3 regions of the Geobacillus sp. JS12 genome follow, and region 3 is predicted to be linked to each of the others. Evidence: riboswitches for the same ligand, from Rfam matches in the RefSeq annotation. Region 3 holds a riboswitch; each other region holds the start of a gene.

Region 1 (3,657 bases), 1.5 Mb from region 3:
CACCGCTGGCAAGCGGAAGCTCTTTGCAAATGAGTTTCAGCAGCGTCGTTTTTCCGCTGCCGTTCGGCCCGACGATGCCAAAAAGCTCCCCTTTTTCCACGGAAAACGTCACACGATCAAGCACTTGCTTTGGTCCATACCGATGCGATACGGCCCGCACCTCGAGCATCATCATCCCATCTTTCGCTTCATTTTTCGGAAAAACAAGACGGCAAATAGCGGGGCGCCGATCAGCGCGGTGATGACGCCGATCGGCAGTTCGCGCGGTTCGATGATCGTCCGCGCCGCCACATCGGCAAGCACAAGAAACGCCCCGCCATACAAGAGCGACAGCGGCAGCAGCACCCGGTAGTTTGGCCCGCACACAAGCCGAACCATATGCGGAACAACGAGCCCAACAAAACCGATCGTCCCGGACACCGACACCGCCGCGCCGGTGAGCAGCGCCGCCGCCGTCAAAATGATGACTTTTCGGCGCGTAACATCAACGCCGACATGAAGCGCCGCCGCCTCGCCAAAAGCAAACGCGTTCAACTCGCGGCCGTTGGCGAGAAGCACCGCCGCGCCGATGAGAAAAAACGGCAACAAAAGCCCGCTGTATTTCCAGCCGCGCATCGCGACGCTTCCCATCAGCCATGAGATGATTTGCCGCAATTCTTCCCCGGTCAAAGCGATCATCAGTGAAATGAACGCGCTGAAAAACGCGCCGAAGATAATGCCGGCTAAAATGATCGTCTCAACCGACAGCTGCGGCTCAACCGCGCGAGTGAACGCCAAAACGGCGACAAGCGTCGCCATGCCGCATAAAATGCTCACGATCGGCAGCGTGAACGTGCCAAAGAGCGGCCATTGCCAGCCGAGAAAGATGACGAGCACCGCCCCGACCGAGGCGCCGGACGAGACGCCGAGCGTGTACGGATCGGCGAGCGCATTTTTTAACAGCCCTTGAAACGCGGACCCGGCCAGCGCCAATGACGCCCCGACCAAAAAAGCGAGCACGACGCGCGGCAAGCGGATCGCCATCACGATCGGCACCCAATCGGCCGGAATGTCAGACGGAAGCGGCATACCAAACCATTCGGACGCAAGAATGCGAACAATAGAAGAAAAGGGAATCGACAGCGATCCTGTCGATATCCCTACGAGCAACGATAACATGGCCGCCGTGACGGCCAATATATACATCCACGTTTTACTTGAACACATCCGGGTAAATGGCTTTGGCAAGTTCCTCGACCCCTTCGACAAGGCGCGGACCCGGGCGGCTTACTAAGTCGGTGTTGACGTCATACACCCGCTTGTTTTTCACCGCCGGCACGTCTTTCCAAGCGGCGCGCGCAAACACTTGCTTCGCTCCGCCGTATGTGGTGATGATGACGTCCGGCTTATAGGCCACTGCTTTTTCTTCCGTCACCATCGGCCAGCCTTCCAAGCTGCCGGCGACGTTTTTCGCTGAAATCACTTGAAGCATCTCATCCATAAACGTCCCTTTGCCGGCTGTATAAATTTGCGGCGGCGGCGACACTTCAATCCAGACGTTCGCTTGTTTGTCCGCCGGGATTTGTTTCGCTTTTTCTTGAATTTGCGCAAGCTTCTCTTTCATATCCTTAATCACTTGCTTCGCTTTGTCTGTCGTCCCGGTCGCTTTGCCGATCAATTCGATGGACGCATACACATCGTCGAACGACTTCGCGTCATTCACGACAAGCACGGTGATGCCGGCGTCTTTCAATTGCTTGAGGCCATCGCGCGAGTTATGGGCGCTTGACGCGTGGGCCAAGACAAGGTCGGGTTGGAGCGAAATGATTTTCTCGACGTTGAATTCCATGCCGCCGATTTTCGTTTTCGTTTTGACGTCTTCCGGATAATTGTCAAAATCGCTGACGCCGACGATCTTATCGCCCAACCCCAACGCATAGGCGATTTCCGTATTGCTTGGGATGAGCGAGACGATCTTTTTCGGTTCCGCTTTGATCGTGACATCCTCGCCAAGCCCGTCTTTCACCGTCACCGGAAACGCCGCTTGTTCCGTTTTCGGTTCTTCTTTTTTCGCAGGCTCGGTGCTGCCATTCGCCCCGCCGCAGCCGACGAGCACGGCGGCCAAAAGGAAGAACACCGCCACCACCGCCGGCCATGTCCAACGTTTCATCCGTCATTCCCCCTTCAGTGATGTATGTACAATAAAAAACGCCCATTCCGCCTAAATCTGGGAATGAGCGCGAAACAGACCGCCAATGGGCACAACAATGCCCTGTACGACTGTTTCCGCGTCTCACCCCCGAAGATTCGGAAACTGCGGCAAGCAAGGCAGGTCTACTGGCTCATGCTTCATCCTACTCTGAAGCCTTCCCGTACGGAAAACAGCGCAAGCCATCTGTCCGTACAGTGGCGATTTCATTTCGTCCGCATTGACAGTTGCGGGGACAGCTCCGGATTCCCACCGGATTCCCTATTAAGCCTTTTCGGCACCTTGCTGCGAATGGATTCAGTTATGGGATATGGACATTTTTATAATAATGCAGCGTTTAGCATTTGACAACTATGAATTTACAGCACTTCACCTTCCCACTCTTGTAGATAATCGAGACGGATTCATGACCCATGCTTCATACGGAACAGAGCATCCCCTTTTCATCGCATCGAGCACCCGCGATTTCAAATGCGGCCATGTCACATATTCATCAATATTCGACTCATCGATCAACACAAACTTCGCCTCTTGAATTTCCTCAGGCTGGGAAAAACGTTTCCTTTCACATATGTCGCTTTAAATGCAATGTTTATGATATTTTTAGTTTCATTGTAGTACACGCCGCTGACCCCAATGAGACGGATGTCAACGCCAGTCTCTTCATGCACCTCACGATGAACGGCCCGATCGAGCGGCTCGCCCGGTTCAACTTGTCCACCCGGCATTTCCCACGTATCGGAGCGGTCATAGCTTTTAACAAGCAAAACCTCTCCCGTGTCATTCGTAATATAGGCTGAAACGGTGATAATGGCTTGTTGGTGTTTATCCATCAAGCTCTCCTCCTACATCGCGGAATGATCCTAGCTCTCTCCTGCAGAAAAAAAGCAGCTGCCCCATCTATACTGCCATCTTGAAAAAAATAAGGAAAATCCGTGGTGCTAGTTGAACATTAACGCCTCACGTGATGACACAGCGCAAGAGGGACAAGATCTCCACAACAGCATAGGCATGATGTTGTCCGTGCCTCGCTAGTTGGTGACGGATCTATTAGAAAAACTCTATTTAACGGAAAAACGGAGCAACCGACAACAACAGTTATATCGAGAGCGTTCAGGGAACATCTCCCTAGTGAATAAGTTTCCAATGACATACTGATACCCTGCTCGTTCCGAAGTAAAACAAAACAACTTTCCAAGAATATGAATGGCGATTATGACCCATTTCCTTGCTTTAACAAATGACGATTTCAGCGCTACAATACATTTAGAGCCGCCAGACAGTTGCGCTGATACCAAGAACAAGATCGCCGTATATTGCTTTTGAATTTCCGCTTGATCCGTTGTAAAATGAAGACGCTCTTGTATGGGATATTTCTCCTTTCTAATGTTAGGTGAGCACTTTCATTTTAAAAGGAGATTTTCATACAAGGACTATTTTTATGCTCGTCTGATTTTATCTAGCACCAC
Region 2 (3,657 bases), 920 kb from region 3:
GCATCCCGCCATGCCGCCAATGCGTTCCTCCGCTGCGGGCCCGCAATGCCAGCATCAGCTCTGCGGCCGCCTGCTCGAGCAAAAAGATAAAGCGATACATAAGAAAACAAAGTTCCACGAGCGCCGCCGGCAGCCGCATTCGCCTCAGCACCGCAATCAAGTCCGGCGCCGGCGTCGTAATGAGAAGGAAAAACAAGCACGACCAGGCGGCAAGGGAGCGAACGGCGAGCTTTGCAGCCGGCTGCAGCTGGCTGTCGATGAAAGTTATTTGAAAAGGAACCGACACGGACACAACGAGCGTCAGCAGGCTGAGCCCTAAAAAAACGGAGGCGGCGAGCATCGCTTTTCCATACACGGAAAACGGCACTCGTGCACGAGCGACAATCCAATACGCCATTCCGATGAGCACAAGCCATTGTTCGCGCCAGCCGCCCATCATGACAACGGCAAGCATAACAAACGCCACGATCAGCTTCCACTCCGCCCGCCATGCCCGCAGCCGGTTGTCATACGCCCAACGGTCAAACTCGCGAATCATGGTTGTTTTTCCGCTCCGAACGCCCTTTGTACAACCCGACGACGTAGCCGATCACGCCGGCGCCAAGCGCGGCTTGCAGCGAGAACAGAAGCGTTTCGACTTCGCCGCCTGGAGGGGTGAAGATCGACTCAAACCACGGCCGGTAATGCGGGTTGAGCGTTTGAATGGCTTTTTCCGCCTGATCGTCCGTTCCACCGAATTCCGATCCGCGCGCCCACCAAAGCGGAATGATGACAAGCAAAGCAGCCAGCAACACGAGCAAGCCATTTTTCTTCATCGCATTACGCCCCCTTTTCCTTTTGGAACAGCGGAGAAGCTTGATAGGAGGAAAGCCAGTTCCAGACGATTACCGTTATGATGCCTTCCGTCACCGCCAACGGCACTTGAGTAATGGCAAAAATGCCGGCGAATTTCAAAAACGAGGCGGTGACTCCCCATCAGGAGACGGAAACGCCAAGGCAAGCTGCAGGGACGTCATGACATATGTAGCCAAATCAGACAAACAAGCGGCAAGAAACAAAGCCGCTCGATTGGATACCGCCCCTTTTCGGCACAGTTGATACACTCCGTACGCGACGAACGGGCCGACGATCGCCATCGACATCGCATTGGCCCCAAGCGTCGTCACTCCTCCGTGGGCAAGAAGCAGCGCTTGAAAGAGAAGAACGACTGTGCCGATCACCACCATCACCCATGGTCCAAACAAAACCGAGCCGAAGCCGATCCCGGTCGGATGCGAGCTGCTGCCGGTGACGGATGGAATTTTCAACGCCGACAATACAAATGTAAACGCGCCAGCTAACGCCATCAGAAGCTTATGTTCGGGGTGCTGCTTCAGCGTATGCACAAGCCGCCGCAATCCGAACACAAAGAACGGCAAAAACAGCAGCCACCAAAACAGCGCCCATTTGACAGGCAAAAATCCTTCCATAATATGCATGGCATACGCTTCATTTTCATTCGTCAACAAAAAATAGGAAACGAACAAAGCCGCCATTCCGCTCCATCGAACCGCTCTCTTCATTTATCCCTTCACTCCTTTCGCAGCATGTTCCGTTTTCCGTTTTCCGCTTGGCGCCTCCCGTTCGCCGGCCGGCGTCAACACCAATTGGCCTTCGTATTCATACGTCGCCCATTCCAAAAGAGGCAGCCCCTCATCCAAATGGGCGCGCACAACCTCCTTTGCCCGCTCCGGCGTCATCTGTCGATACCAAACGCCTTGTGGATAGACGATCATCACGCACGCGTCTTGACATCGTCCGTTGCAGCGCGTCCTTGTTGTATGGACAGCGTCGTCAAGCCCGAGGCGGGCGATCTCCTCGCGCACCGCCGTTGTCACGTCATCCCCGCCATGGCGGAGGCACGTCCCTCCGTTGCAAATGAGCACATGATGCTTCATTCCCCGCAAATCCCATGTCGCCACCGAATCCCCCTTTTTGGCTAGAATGATAGAATTTAGACGCAGACAGACGGGCAGGTTTTCGGCAAAAGAAAAAGCACCTCTACAGCAGAGGTGCAGAAAAATGTATACGAAAGCCGTAAACGGCCCAAACAGGCCCAATGCAGCCATCATTCTCCCGCACGTCTGCCTATAGTCCCGTAGGCATCCGTCCGATCCAAACAAGGCAGGTCTCCTGACTTAGGATCATCGCTTGGCGGCGTCTTCCCGAAGCATCCTTCAGTGACTTGCTGCCGCAAAGCTCCCCATCACAGTGGCGGGCACCGTGCCGGACTTTCACCGGGCTTCCCTTTTCACCCAAGCCTTTAAGCAGGCTTAGGCACCTTGTTTGTTTCTCGCCTATTGATCTTGTCATGGAACAAGCATCCGTTTTCATCGTAGTACAACTTGACGGCGGCCGTCAACCGTTTTTTGCCGACAAATCTTCGCGGGCGACGACAACGCCGTCGGCATCTGCGTACACGTATGCCCCGGCTCCCAGCGGACGCCGCCGAACTCAAGCACAACGTCGCGGGCGCCTTTTCCTTCTTTTTTGCTTTTCACTGGGCACGTGCCGATCGCCATGACCCCAAGCGGCATGCGGCCGATTTCCGCCGAATCGCGAATGCAGCCGTGGATGATGATGCCGGCAAGCCCCCGGTCGCAGGCGATTTGCGCCAACCGGTCGCCTAATAGCGCCACGCGGCGCGAGCCTTTTCCATCAACCACGAGCACCGTCCCCGGCGGCACCGTCTCGAGCGCTTCACGGACAAGGACGTTGTCCTCAAACACGTCGACCGTCGCGATCGGCCCGGAAAACGCCCGCTTTCCGCCGTACGATTGGAACGGCAGTTCGCATACTTGCAACTCGTCTAAAAATTGATCGCATAAATCAGCTGTTTTCATGATCCTCTCCCCTTTCGTTTTTTTCATTCGTCACCATTCGTCAAAATCCTGCCGACTCCACATTTTTTGCGGCGTTGCTTCTGTTCGGGCATCGGATGCGTGTCCTTGCGGGGCCGCTGAAAACGATAAAAAGATGTTCTCGTCCCCGCTTTCCGGCGAACGAAAAAACGGCCCCGCACAACATGGCGAAAGCCGTTTTGGCTGCCGGGACGAACGAGCCCCGTCCGGCGATTCAGCTGGGCTAGCTGGATTCGAACCAGCGCATCACGGAGTCAAAGTCCGTTGCCTTACCGCTTGGCTATAGCCCAACGTTTTGTTGTCGTTTACAGTATGCGGCATGATAACGCACTTTATGCATCAAACTGAATCCCGAGTTCGACAGTTTTGAAGTCATTTTAGGCAAATGGAAATGACCAAAATGCTGTTATATCAAGGGTTTCGTGATGTGGATCCTAGGAAAAAACGCTGGATTTCATAGGCACGCGATTTATTAATTTTTTTCTTTTAAAAATAAAGTATATGTTATAATATAGGCATGTACATACGACCAGTCACACGCAAAAACAAGGATGGAACAACCGTTGCTTATCTCCAGCTTGCTCACAATGAATGGGATCCAAAGGCCAAATAGGCGAAAGCGAAGGTGATGGATTCGTTCGGGCGCGAAGATGAAGTGGATCGCGCCGTCTTGGAACATCTGGCCAAAAGCATTTCGCGATTCCTTTCTCCTATGATACTGGAAGGGGAGAGATGTATATGCGCCCGATCACGGTTT
Region 3 (3,657 bases):
AAACGCCGGGTAGCTCCCTTTCTCTTTGGCGAGCTCCATGCTCGCTTGAATCGCCAAATACGCGATCGTTTCATACAGCTCGTCGGCATAGCGGACCGCTTCCTCCGACTCCCAGCGAATACCTTTTAACGCCAAAAGATGATGCCAGCCAAAGGTTCCAAGCCCGACAGCGCGGTATTTTTCGTTCGTCAGGCCGGCCTGCAGCACCGGAATATTGTTTAAATCAATGACATTATCGAGCATCCGCATTTGAATCGGGATGAGCCGCGCTAAAACCCCATCGGTCACCGCCCGCGCCAAGTTGATCGACGATAAATTGCAGACGACAAAATCGCCTGGGATTTTCTCAATGATGATCATCCCGTCTTTTACATATTGCCGCTTCATCACCGTTGGGCTTTGGTTTTGCGCGATTTCCGTGCAAAGGTTGCTGCAGTAGATCATCCCGAGATGGCGATTCGGATTTTGCCGGTTCACTTCATCGCGGTAAAACATAAACGGCGTCCCCGACTCGAGCTGGCTGCGCATGATGCTTTTCATCACGTCGATCGCCGGCACTTTTTCTTTCGACAGCCTTGGTTCGTTGACGCATTGCCAGTATTTCTCGCGGAAACTCCCGCACCCTTTTTCCTCATCATAAAAATCCTCCAAGCTAAACCCCATCACCTTCCGCACTTCATGCGGATCAAACAAATACCAGTCGCCGCGCTGTTCGACTTGCTCCATGAACAAATCAGGGATGCAAACGCCGGTGAACAAATCATGCGTCCGCAGCCGTTCGTCGCCGTTGTTGAGCCGCGCATCGAGAAACGCAAAAATGTCTTTATGCCATACATCCAAATAGACGGAAATGGCCCCTTTTCGCTGTCCCAACTGATCGACGCTCACCGCTGTATTGTTCAACTGCTTCATCCACGGGATGACGCCGGAGGAGACCCCTTTGAACCCTTTAATGTCGCTGCCGCGCGAACGGATTTTCCCCAAATAAACGCCGATGCCGCCGCCCGATTTCGACAAGTTGGCGATGTCGGTGTTGCTGTCATAAATCCCTTGCAAGCTGTCATCGACCGTGTCGACAAAGCAGCTCGACAGCTGGCCGTACGACTTCCCGGCATTAGCAAGCGTCGGCGTCGCCACAGTCATGTATAAGTTGCTTAACGCCCAATACGCTTCCTTCACGAGCTCAAGGCGCCGCTTGGGTGGTTCATTCGCCATGAGCGTCATGGCGATGACCAAAAACCGCTCCTGCGGCAATTCATACAGCCGTCGCTCATAATCGCGGGCCAAATACCGATCCGCGAGCGTGCGCAGCCCAATGTACGTAAACAGCTTGTCCTTCTCCGGATCAAGAAACGCACCGATGGCATCAATTTCTTCTTTCGTATAACGTTCAAGCAAGAACGGGCTGTACACCCCTTGTTCTGTCAGCGCAACAAGCAGCGCGTAGAAATCGCCATACCGCTCGCGTTCATCGTACCCGCGCTGCCGTGCCGCCTCGCGGTACAGTTTCTGCAAATACAGCCGGGCGCACACAAACGTCCATTCCGGCTCATCTTCATCAATGTAAGAAAGTCCTTCCAAAATAGCCGTTTGGTGCAGCTGTTCTACCGTGACGGACTCCTTTCGACTGAGAAGCTGCCAAACACGCTCGACGTATTCATCAAGCGACAGACGGCCAAATCCAGCGGCGGCTTGCCCAATCAGCGACGCAAACTCTTCACGTGAAAACGAAACCGGCTTCCCTTGGTCATCGAGGATGATCATTTTCGTCAATACGGTCATTCGTTTCCCCTCTCCTTCCATAAAAAAATCCGCTCGGGCAGGCGAGCGGATGAAACGACAGACGGAAAAAAGGCATACGAAACCCTTTTTCTTTTCCCCTATCGTTTCATCTTCTCACACCCCGAAGAACATGAAACGTTCCAAGCAAGGCAGGTCTCCTGACTCGTGCATCGTCCTACTTTGGGGCCTTCCCAGCGGCGCGCCGAACGGCTCTTGCCGCCAGTGGCCATCCCATTTCGTCCGCACATACAGTTGCGGGGCAGTTCCGGATTCGCACCGGATTCCCTATTAAGTCCTGATGGACACCATTGCTTGGCAGAACGATATGTAGTTGTACAACAAGACTTCAAAACCAATATATAGTATTTAGCATCCTGATGGAACAAGCATATACCAAAACCGGGAAAATTGCAAGAGTGAGTGAATCAAATTTTCTCTTCCACATAAAAATCGTTCCTTGTTCATATTTCGTTCATAAAAACTTGCTACGATTCACCATGTACGAATCATATGAAGGAGGGGACGCAAAATGGGATTCAAACGCCCAATCTCAACCGCCCATCAAAATCGAACATCAAAACGAACTATATAGATGCAACGAAAAAGTTTAACATATCCTTGATGGAAAAGTCACTTGTCCATTTTTCGACTGTCGAAGGCAAGCCACAGGCTTGCCTCCGTCACGCCAAGGCGTAACGGAAGACCGAACAACCACCCGCTTCACAGACCCATACATGGGTCTGAAAGCGGCGTTGTTCGGTCGCCCGACAGTCGATCAAATGCTCGGTAAAAGCTACAAATGTTAAAGCTTCAAATTGCATCTATATAAATTCCTTCGCTCGGAAATCAGCCTCTTTCGATGAACAAGCGTCCCGACTGAGCTCCGGGACGCTTCATTTCCCTGCTACGCCTCCAAAACAGACGCTGGCCGCTTCTCGCTTTGTGCGGATGGAGCAAAATCGTACTTCTTTTCCACATAGACTTGATGCCAAACCATAAACGCCAAGACCGTCCACAGCTTGCGGCTATGGTCCGCCTTGTGGCGGGCATGTTCATCCAGCAGCCGATAGAGCACGTCCTTATGGAACAGATGATCGGTTTCGCTTTCGTTGATGAGCTGTCTCGCCCAGTCATACATTTCGTTTTTCAGCCAGTGGCGAATCGGCACGGGAAACCCTAATTTTTTCCGGTTTAACACATGATCCGGTACGATGCCCTCAGCCGCTTTGCGCAAAATATATTTCGTCGTGCCGTTGGCTGTTTTCATGTTAGGGGCGATTTGCCTAGCAACCTCAAATACCTTTTTGTCTAAAAAGGGAACGCGCAGCTCAAGCGAATGGGCCATCGTCATTTTGTCCGCTTTGACTAAAATATCGCCCCTTAGCCATGTATGAATATCAATATACTGCATCCGGTTGACGGGTGGGTCATGAAGCGTTTCGCGGTAAAAAGGAGCCGTCACCGCCGTATATTCGCGCCCCTCTTGGTACGTGTTGAGCAACGCCGCTTTTTCCTTTTCGCTATAGATTTTCGCATTGCCGACATACCGTTCTTCAAGCGGCGTCGTTCCGCGCTCCAAAAAGCTTTTTCCTTTCATTCCGTCCGGAAGCATCTTCGCGATCACCCGCAACACCGCTTTTACGATGTTTGGCATGCGCGCAAACAGCCGCAACGACTCTGGTTCGCGGTAAATGTTGTAGCCGCCAAACAGCTCGTCCGCCCCCTCGCCGGAAAGCACAACCGTGACGTGCTTTCTCGCCTCACGAGCGACAAAATACAGCGGCACAGCCGCAGGATCGGCAAGCGGATCGTCCATATGCCACATAATTTTCGGCAACTCTTCCATATACTCCTGCGGTGAGATGACATAGCTAA

Evidence for each region. Region 3 has a riboswitch for cobalamin ahead of A0V43_RS01895 (ribonucleoside-diphosphate reductase subunit alpha). Riboswitches for the same ligand answer to the same signal wherever they lie in the genome.
Region 1: linked by a shared signal. The riboswitch ahead of A0V43_RS09295 (ABC transporter substrate-binding protein) and the one ahead of A0V43_RS01895 (ribonucleoside-diphosphate reductase subunit alpha) in region 3 are both predicted to bind cobalamin.
Region 2: linked by a shared signal. The riboswitch ahead of A0V43_RS06365 ((2Fe-2S) ferredoxin domain-containing protein) and the one ahead of A0V43_RS01895 (ribonucleoside-diphosphate reductase subunit alpha) in region 3 are both predicted to bind cobalamin.

The regions. Positions count from the first base shown of each region.
Region 1 covers NZ_CP014749.1:1,910,580-1,914,236, forward strand. The annotation lists gene A0V43_RS09285 (adenosylcobinamide amidohydrolase) at 1-175, opposite strand, end outside; gene A0V43_RS09290 (FecCD family ABC transporter permease) at 172-1,206, opposite strand; gene A0V43_RS09295 (ABC transporter substrate-binding protein) at 1,193-2,149, opposite strand; cobalamin riboswitch at 2,290-2,488, opposite strand; partial or broken gene A0V43_RS09300 (NUDIX hydrolase) at 2,558-3,024, opposite strand; partial or broken gene A0V43_RS21015 (IS982 family transposase) at 3,147-3,555, opposite strand.
Region 2 covers NZ_CP014749.1:1,283,451-1,287,107, forward strand. The annotation lists gene A0V43_RS06350 (energy-coupling factor transporter transmembrane component T family protein) at 1-538, opposite strand, end outside; gene A0V43_RS06355 (energy-coupling factor ABC transporter substrate-binding protein) at 522-815, opposite strand; partial or broken gene A0V43_RS06360 (energy-coupling factor ABC transporter permease) at 820-1,562, opposite strand; gene A0V43_RS06365 ((2Fe-2S) ferredoxin domain-containing protein) at 1,563-1,961, opposite strand; cobalamin riboswitch at 2,146-2,339, opposite strand; partial or broken gene rraA (ribonuclease E activity regulator RraA) at 2,398-2,882, opposite strand; tRNA gene A0V43_RS06375 (tRNA-Gln) at 3,119-3,190, opposite strand; partial or broken gene A0V43_RS20890 (IS1634 family transposase) at 3,418-3,612, shown strand; gene A0V43_RS06385 (glycerophosphodiester phosphodiesterase family protein) at 3,639-3,657, shown strand, end outside.
Region 3 covers NZ_CP014749.1:362,399-366,055, reverse strand. The annotation lists gene A0V43_RS01895 (ribonucleoside-diphosphate reductase subunit alpha) at 1-1,782, opposite strand, end outside; cobalamin riboswitch at 1,914-2,108, opposite strand; gene asnB (asparagine synthase (glutamine-hydrolyzing)) at 2,687-3,657, opposite strand, start outside.